2 regions of the Nocardia sp. NPDC003183 genome follow, and region 1 is predicted to be linked to the other one. Evidence: riboswitches for the same ligand, from Rfam matches in the RefSeq annotation. Region 1 holds a riboswitch; the other holds the start of a gene.
What was found. Region 1 has a riboswitch for cobalamin ahead of metE (5-methyltetrahydropteroyltriglutamate--homocysteine S-methyltransferase). Riboswitches for the same ligand answer to the same signal wherever they lie in the genome.
Positions count from the first base shown of each region.

Region 2: another riboswitch for cobalamin. It lies ahead of ACWDXS_RS06095 (ABC transporter substrate-binding protein); the one in region 1 lies ahead of metE (5-methyltetrahydropteroyltriglutamate--homocysteine S-methyltransferase).

Region 1 covers NZ_JBSFTG010000002.1:814,998-819,411, reverse strand. Annotated here, with positions in the region: gene ACWDXS_RS11515 (pyruvate carboxylase) at 1-2,008, opposite strand, end outside; cobalamin riboswitch at 2,310-2,495, shown strand; gene metE (5-methyltetrahydropteroyltriglutamate--homocysteine S-methyltransferase) at 2,633-4,414, shown strand, end outside.
Region 2 covers NZ_JBSFTG010000001.1:1,325,572-1,329,985, forward strand. Annotated here, with positions in the region: gene ACWDXS_RS06090 (FecCD family ABC transporter permease) at 1-529, opposite strand, end outside; gene ACWDXS_RS06095 (ABC transporter substrate-binding protein) at 526-1,563, opposite strand; cobalamin riboswitch at 1,593-1,798, opposite strand; gene ACWDXS_RS06100 (hypothetical protein) at 1,983-2,198, shown strand; gene ACWDXS_RS06105 (helix-turn-helix domain-containing protein) at 2,463-3,230, shown strand; gene ACWDXS_RS06110 (MarR family winged helix-turn-helix transcriptional regulator) at 3,275-3,754, opposite strand; gene ACWDXS_RS06115 (GDSL-type esterase/lipase family protein) at 3,861-4,414, shown strand, end outside.

The DNA of each region.
Region 1 (4,414 bases):
CGGTGTAGCTGAGCGCGACTTCGGCTATGGCGGTACCGGTTTCGCGGACCGCGTCGATCGCCGGGCGCATCTGGTCGACGTTGTTGAGCGCGTCGAAGATGCGGAAGATGTCGATACCGGTGGCGGCGGCCTCGGAAACGAAAGCGCGCGTGACCTGTTCGGGGTAGGGCGTGTAGCCCACGGTGTTGCGACCGCGCAGCAGCATCTGCAAGCAGATGTTCGGCACGGCTTCGCGCAGCGCGGCCAGGCGCTCCCACGGGTCCTCGTGCAGGAACCGCAGTGCCACATCGTAAGTCGCGCCGCCCCAGGCTTCGATCGAGAGCAGTTCGGGGGTCAGCCGCGCGACATGACCCGCCACACCGAGCAGACCGTTGGTGCGGACACGGGTGGCCAGCAGCGACTGGTGTGCGTCACGGAAGGTCGTGTCGGTGACACCGAGTGCCCTCTGCTCGCGCAGGGCCTTCGCGAAACCCTCCGGTCCGAGAGTGAGCAGACGCTGGCGCGAACCGTCCGGCGGCGGCAGCGTGAGGTCGACAGCGGGCAGCTTGTCGTAGGGGTACACCGTGGTCGGGCGGTCGCCGTTCGGCTTGTTGACGGTGATGTCGGCCAGATAGGTCAGGATCTTGGTGCCGCGGTCGGCCGAGCCGCGCGAGGTGAGCAGTTCGGGACGCTCGTCGATGAACGAGGTGGTGACCCGGCCCGCCTGGAAATCGGGGTCGTCGAGCACCGCCAGCAGGAACGGGATGTTGGTCGTCACGCCGCGGATACGGAATTCGGCCAGCGCCCGGCGGGCGCGCGCGGCGGCGGCGGGCAGGTCACGACCACGGCAGGTGAGCTTCACCAGCATCGAGTCGAAGTAGGCGCCGATCTCGGCGCCGAGATTCGCGCCGCCGTCGAGGCGGATGCCCGCGCCGCCGGGGGTGCGGTAGGCGGTGATGCGGCCGGTGTCGGGGCGGAAGCCGTTGGCCGGGTCCTCGGTGGTGATGCGGCACTGCAGGGCGGCGCCGCGAATCTGCACCGTCTCCTGGCTCAGCCCCAGGTCGGCGAGGGATTCGCCCGCCGCGATGCGCAGCTGCGACTGCACCAGGTCGACGTCGGTGATCTCCTCGGTGACCGTGTGCTCCACCTGGATGCGCGGGTTCATCTCGATGAACACGTGGTTGCCGCGCTCATCCAGGAGGAACTCCACGGTGCCCGCGTTGATGTAGCCGATCTGGCGGGCGAAGGCCACCGCGTCGGCGCAGATGCGCTCGCGCAGTTCCGGTGACAGGTTCGGGGCGGGCGCGAGCTCGATCACCTTCTGGTGGCGACGCTGCAGCGAACAGTCCCGCTCGAACAGGTGCATGACGTTGCCGTGCTGGTCGGCCAGGATCTGTACCTCGATGTGGCGCGGGTTCACCACCGCCTGCTCGAGGAACACCGTCGGATCGCCGAACGCCGACTCCGCTTCGCGCGACGCGGCCTCGATCGACTCACGCAGCTGCTCGGGCGCGGCGACCCGGCGCATGCCACGGCCACCACCACCGGCGACGGCCTTGACGAAGATCGGGTATTCGAGTTCGGCCGAGGCGGTGAGCAATTCGTCGATATCGGCCGAGGGCTCGCTGGACTTCAGCGTCGGCAGTCCGGCCGCCTTCGCCGCCGCGATGGCCGTGGCCTTGTTGCCGGCCATCTCCAGGATCTCGGCGGTGGGGCCGATGAAGGTGATGCCCTCGGCGGCACAGGCCGCGGCGAGGTCGGGGTTCTCCGACAGGAAGCCGTAGCCGGGGTAGATCGCGTCGGCGCCGGCGCTCTTGGCCGCCTCGATGATCGCCTCGATCGACAGATACGCGCGAACGGGATGACCCTCTTCGCCGATCTGATAGGACTCGGCAGCCTTCAGGCGATGGACGGAATTGCGATCCTCGTGCGGGAACACCGCGACCGTTCCGATGCCGAGTTCGTAGGCCGCGCGGAAGGCACGGATAGCGATCTCACCACGATTTGCGACCAAGACTTTCGAGAACATTGGCCTACGGTACCCGGCCACGAGCCGGGGCCGGACACGCAAGGTGGCTTCGCAGCAATCTTCACACCGCACACCTGCCTACCTGCGAAGTTGCGTTCATCGGGCCGTCACATCTCACCGTGCGCAGCGGTGCGCGGTGCGCACGGACAACGTGGGCGCAACCGCAGGTCACGGCCGTGTTCAGGACGGGGCGGTGACCCATGTCCCCGCCGAGGGCCTATGCTGGGCGGGCAGCTGGTTCGCGTGCGCGGTGGAAGAGTCGGAGCCCCGACCTCCCGCGTAGGCGTCGAAACCCGGGTGCGGATCATGTTCCGCACCGGGTGAGAGGGAACCCGGTGAGAATCCGGGACTGTCCCGCAGCGGTGAGCAGGAACGACCGCCGTCATCAGCACTGGGCTGCACGCCTGGGAAGCGACGGCCAGTAGGTCGGTCGATCACACGACCGGTGCCCGCGAGTCCGAAGACCTGCCGACTGTGCCGGATACGCCGTATCCGGCGGCCACCGCCTCGTGGATCGGGCGCGCGGACCACCGATACCGACCTGTCGTGTTCTCTCGCGACTCTGTCGGCCGTGTGGCGTGTGCCCGCGAAAAGGCGGCGGCTCTCCCCGCACGACACTGGAGAATCTCCGTGACTGTTTCGCATACCCCCTTCACCGCAACGGTTCTCGGCCTACCGCGAGTGGGCCCGAACCGGGAACTCAAGCGCGCCACCGAGTCCTACTGGGCGGGCCGCGCCGATGCCGCGCACCTGCACGCGGTCGGCCGGCAGCTCCGTCGCGCCCAGCTCACCGAACTCGCCGCGGCCGGAATGGATTCGGTGCCGGTGGGCACCTTCTCCTACTACGACCAGATGCTCGACACCGCGGAACTGCTGGGCGCACTGCCGGCGCGGGTCGCCGGAATCGCCGATCCGCTCGACCGCTATTTCGCGGCCGCGCGCGGCACCGACACGATCGCTCCGCTGGAGATGACCAAGTGGTTCGACACCAACTACCACTACCTGGTGCCCGAAATCGACGCGGCCACCACCTTTTCCCTGCATCCGGGCAAGCTGCTGACCGAACTCGACGAGGCGATCGAGCTGGGGGTCCCCGCACGGCCGGTGGTGATCGGTCCGATCACCTTCCTGAAGCTGGCCAAAGCCGTCGACGGCGCCGCACTGAAGCGGCTGCCCGAGCTGGTGCCGCTGTATCTCGACCTGCTGGCCCGGCTGGCGGACGCGGGCGCGCGGTGGGTACAGATCGATGAGCCGGTGCTGGTCACCGACCTGACCGAGGCGGAGCTCGCCCTGGTCGGCCAGACCTACAGCGCGTTGTCGGCCGCGCAGAACCGGCCCGCGATCCTGGTCGCCACCTACTTCGGGCACCCCGATGCCGCCCTGGCGGTGCTGGCCGACACCGAGATCGAGGGTGTCGCCCTCGATGTCACCGCGGGCGCCGATCTCTCGGCGGTCGCGGCGTTGCCCACCCTGTCCCGCAAACTGGTGGTGGCGGGTGTGGTCGACGGCCGCAATATCTGGCGCGCCGACCTCGACGCTGCCCTCGGCACCCTGGGCACCCTGCTCGGCAGCGCCGACGCGGTGGCCGTATCGAGCTCGTGCTCGCTGCTGCACGTGCCGTATTCGCTGACTCCCGAGACCGGGCTGGACGAGCGGCTGCGCTCGTGGCTGGCCTTCGGCACCGAGAAGGTCGGCGAGGTGCGCGTCCTGGCCACCGCACTCACCGCGGGCGTCGACGCGGTCGCCGACGAGTTGGCCGCGGCCCGCGCCGCCGCCGACTCACGCCGGACCGATCCGCGGCTGCACAACGACCAGGTCCGCGGCCGGTTGGCCGCGCTCGACGAGAACGACCTGACCCGCTCCCCCGCCGACGAGCGTCGCGCCCGCCAGCGCGATCACCTCGACCTGCCGGTGCTGCCGACCACCACCATCGGCTCCTACCCGCAGACCTCGACCATCCGGCTGGCCCGTGCCGCGCTGCGCAAGGGCGAGATCGACCAGGCCGAGTACGTGCGGCGGATGCGGGCCGAGATCGCCGACGTGATCACCCTGCAGGAAGAGCTCGGTCTCGACGTGCTGGTGCACGGTGAACCCGAACGCAACGACATGGTGCAGTACTTCGCCGAACTGCTCGACGGTTTCGCCGTCACCGAGGCGGGCTGGGTGCAGTCCTACGGCACCCGCTGCGTGCGTCCGCCGATCCTGTTCGGCGATGTCACCCGGCCCGCGGCGATGACGCTGTCGTGGATCGGATACGCCCAGTCGCTGACCACCAAGCCGGTCAAGGGCATGCTCACCGGCCCGGTGACCATCCTGGCGTGGTCGTTCGTCCGCGACGACCAGCCGCTGGGTGACTCGGCCCGCCAAGTCGCGCTCGCCATCCGGGACGAGACGCTCGACCTGGAA
Region 2 (4,414 bases), on a different contig from region 1:
AATTGTCGAACAGGGTGCGGTCCAGCAGGGTGATCGCCGTGGTGATCGACCCACACAACGCGGTGCAAGCAGCGCCCGCGAGCGCCAGTTTCACCGGTGTCGCGCCACCGAACCCCAACGATCCCAGCGTGTAGACGAACGCCGCGGCGACCGCCGCACCGAGGAAGCCGAACCAGATGAATCCGCCCGTCGCGGTGAGGCCGAACGCACCCATCGCGATCACGATCGCCAGAGACGCACCGGCGTTGACGCCGAGCAGGCCGGGCCCGGCCAGCGGGTTGCGGGTGAGCCCCTGCATCACCGCCCCCGCCAGCGCCAACGCGATACCGGCGAGGAGTCCCGCGACAGTCCTGGGCAGCCTGATGTAGCGCACGACCCGGTCGGTGTCGGTCCCCTGGAAATCGGTGAACGCGACCACGGCCTGGTCGAGGGTGAGCGGGTGCGAGCCGATCAGGATGGACGCGACGCAGACAGCCACCAGCGCGGCGCCGGCCACGATCGGACCGGCGCCGCGAGCGGTGCGCGTCACCGCCGGAACAGCTCGGGATGGATCAGGGTGGCGACCAGTTCGGTCGAGTGCGCGATCCGCACCCCTGCCGCCCGGTCGGCGAACAGGAACGGGTGCACAGTCGCGTTCCGCACGGCCGCCAGATTCGCGAACGCCGGGTTTCCGACGATCTTGTCGACCTGGGGCTGACCGTCGGCGCGCGTGTAGGTCGCCTTGCAGCACAGGCTGGTCAGGATGATGTCGGGGTCACGGGCGATGAGCTCTTCCGCGCCGACGGGCACGTTGCGCTTCGCGGTGAGATCGGCGAAGGCATTCACGCCACCGGCGGCCTCGATGATCTGGGTGATGAAATCGATGCCGCCTGCCACGGTGTAGGAGCCGTCGTCTTTGGGGGTGACGACCGCGACCCGCGGCTTCCCGGCGTTGCCGACCTTGGCGCGGACCGCGTCGATGCGTGAACTCAGCTGCGTGACAACTTCTTCGGCGCGCTCGGAGGCGCCCCACAGGGCACCGAGGTCGCGCAGGTCGGCGTACACGTTGTCGAAGCGGACGGTATCGGGGTCGATCGCCTCATCAGCGAGCCCGTCGGCACTCGGGCACAGCGGACTCAGCACCCAGGTGCGCACACCCAACTCGTGCAGGCTCGCCCTGGTGCCGACGCTGTTCTGCGCCGAGGACGCGAACACCCCGTTGAAACCCGACATGACGAAGTCGGGTCGCTGGGCGAGCAACTCGTCGCGACTCGGCAGCTTCTCGACATACGGTGCGCGCGCCTGCGCACCGGCATATTCCGCGAGCACGGCGGAGTCCAGGAATGCCGTCCCCACCAGCCGATCGGTGACACCGAGCGCGTGCGCGATCTCGATCGACGGCTGATACGCCGCGTAGATCCGCTGCGGTGGGCCGTCGACGGCGACGTCGATCCCACAGTTCACGCGGGTGACAGCAGCTGCGCCGTCCGCGTCGGAGAGGGGTTGCACACCACATCCGGTGACAACGATCGTGCAGGCGAGCAACGCGCCGGAACGTAGGCGCGCGAAAACAGAGCGGGTCAAGAGACGGCCTTCCAGGTCCTCGTGGAATGGGGTACTGCGTAGCCGTGGCCGGTCTCCTGGCTGACGGGATAGTGCGCGGTGAATCCACCTTCCCAGGGCAGGGCCCCAGTGGCTCCGGATGACAGATGTCGTCCGGATCGATTCACAACTCCCGATCACAGTGGCGAGGGCCGCACCGGTTCTCCACCGGTTTCCCGAACACCACGGCTGGTGAACTGTAGCAACGTCGACTGCATCGAGGGGGCGGCGCCGGGGCGGGGTGCTCGCGCGCGGTCGCCGGATCCGATACACAGCCGACTCCCAGCCGGGTCCCACCGGGCTCGACGGTTGCGCCGCGAAGATTCAGCTATCGGCCGAGCACTTCGGCCGGCCGACGATCTCGGCGGTGAGATCGAAGATCAGGAGGAACGCTCATGAGAATGAAGTCGACAGTGGCCAAGACCGCGGTGGCGAGCACTCTCGCCCTCGGGGTGCTGGGTGCCACGGCGGGCGTGGCGAGCGCGGATCCGGGTGGGCACGACCAGCAGCGGCCCGGGCAGGGTCAGGAGCACCGGCCGCAGCAACAGCCGGAGCATCACAACGACGCGCCGCAGCACGGCTTCTGGTTCTTCGGCACCTGGGTTCCCCTGCCCTGAGCCTCACCGCGGACCCGGTGCTCCCCGGGTCCGCGGTGCTCGTCTGTGCGAGTTGCGGTGCAGGACTTCGCTGTCCAGCTCGCGAACCCCATCCGTGCCGACGCCGGTGACGAATGGACTGCAGGCGGGTCGGCACCGTATTTCCGGTACCACTCACTCCCCTGAAGCCGACCCGCCTGCTTGTCACCAGCGCCCATCCGGCCTTCGAGCCCTGGAAGAATCAGCCGTCGCGGTTCCGGTCGGCGCACCGATACTCTGGCAAGGGTGACCGACGGTGCGCCTGTGAAATCGTGTGGTCCGACCCGCTCACCGATGGCCTGGATCAGGCCGGGTTATGCCGGGTACATCGGACCCGAACTCGGTGTCGACCTACATTCCACCTCTGTCGCGGTGCTCAGCGTCGGGCTCGACGGGCCGTTCGCCCTCGAGACCGCCACCCACGGCGAAATACTCACTCGCAGCGCGTACAGCCCTGCCCGCGCGGTGCATCGGGTGAATACCCTCGGCAAATGGATCCTGCTCCTGTGGTCGCCCGCTTCGGCCATCGCAGGCCAGATGACGACCACCGAGGGGCCGTACGGATTCGCCCACCTTCGCGAGCGCGAACTGGTCGAACAATGCCGGCTACCTGATGCGGACCCCGGCCGAATCCTGGCGATCGCAGTCGGCGGTCCCCCGGCCGACATCGATCCGCGCATCGAACGCGTGGCGGCCGCGATCCGTCAGCATCCGGATCACGCGTTTCGGGCCGAACCGATCGCCGCGACCCTCGGTCTGTCGACATCGCACTTTCTCCGGTTGTTCGTCCAGCAGTACGGGACCACGTTCCGCCGCTATCAACAGTGGGCCCGCGTCATCCACGCGATGAGAGCTGTCGCCGCCGGCCACGACCTGACCCGATCCGCGACGGACGCGGGATTCGCCACACCCTCGCATTTCAGCGAGACCTTTCATCGCATGTTCGGGATGTCCGCCACGGCAGCCCTGCGCTCAGGGCTCCGATTCGACCTCGAAACCACGTCAGCACCTTGATGGTTACCCCGGTCAGCAATCCAGATCACCGCGGGTAACCACGCTCAGGACCGGTCGGACAGGGCGGTGGCGGCTGGGTTGGTGGCATCGCGGATCACGCGCAAGCCGGTGATCAAGCCGTCGAGTTGAGTGGGGGTCAGCTGACCGGTGAGCCATTGCTCGAGGGCAGCGAGATAGTCCGGCAGGACCTCTTCGAGGCGGCGGATGCCCGCATCGGTCAAGGCCGCGTAGGCGCTGCGCCGATCAGCCGGGTCGAGTTGGCGTTCGACCAGACCCGCGGTGGCCAGCCGGTCGACTAGCCGGGTGACCCCACTGGTCGAGAGCTCGGTTTGCGTGGCCAGGTCCGACATCCGCAGGCGGCGGCCCGGGGAGCGACTCAGTCGCAGGAGGGCATTGAGGTCGAGACCCGACAGGCCGTGCGCTTTCCAGGTCGGCTCGAGTTTGGCGATGAGGCCGTTGTGCGCCTCGAAGAGCAGACCGGAGATGGTGAAGCGGGGGTCGTCGAACAGCTCGCGCACGGACATAACGCCAGCATAGCTGATATTTGCCATGCGGATAGTTGACATGAGGAATACCTACGAGTAAACCTATGCGTAAGCATTATTCCGCACAGCAAATATCGGAGAGATCATGCAGAACAGCACGTGGGTAGCCGGTTTCCGGACCGGTGTCATCGACCCGAACGAGCAGATCAAGCTCGCCGAATCACGGGAGTTCAGCGACGAGACCGTGCGCCACGTCCTGCACATGGCAGGCGGCGGCGACGCGGTGCGCGTGCGGTTGACCAACCGCTACGGCACCGCCCCGCTGCGGATCGGTGCCACCCGGCTCGCCCAGCGCAAGACCGGTTCGGCGATCGGCACGGATCGCGAGGTCACGTTCGATGGCGCGGCGGACGTCACCATCGATGCGGGCGCCGACCTCGTGAGCGATCCGATCGATCTGGCGGTCGCCGCAGGCGAAGACCTGCTGCTCAGCCTGTATATTCCGGCGTCGACCGGCCTGGCCACCTTCTCCCACCAACCCGGTGAGATCGCCTACATCGTCACCGGCGACCACACTGCGGACGTGGAACTCATCGGTGCCCACGAGGTTCCGTTGCGCTTCTTCGTCACCGGGATCGACGTGCTCGTCACCGATCCGACGGCGGTCGCCGTCGCGTTCGGCGATTCCTGGTTCGAAGG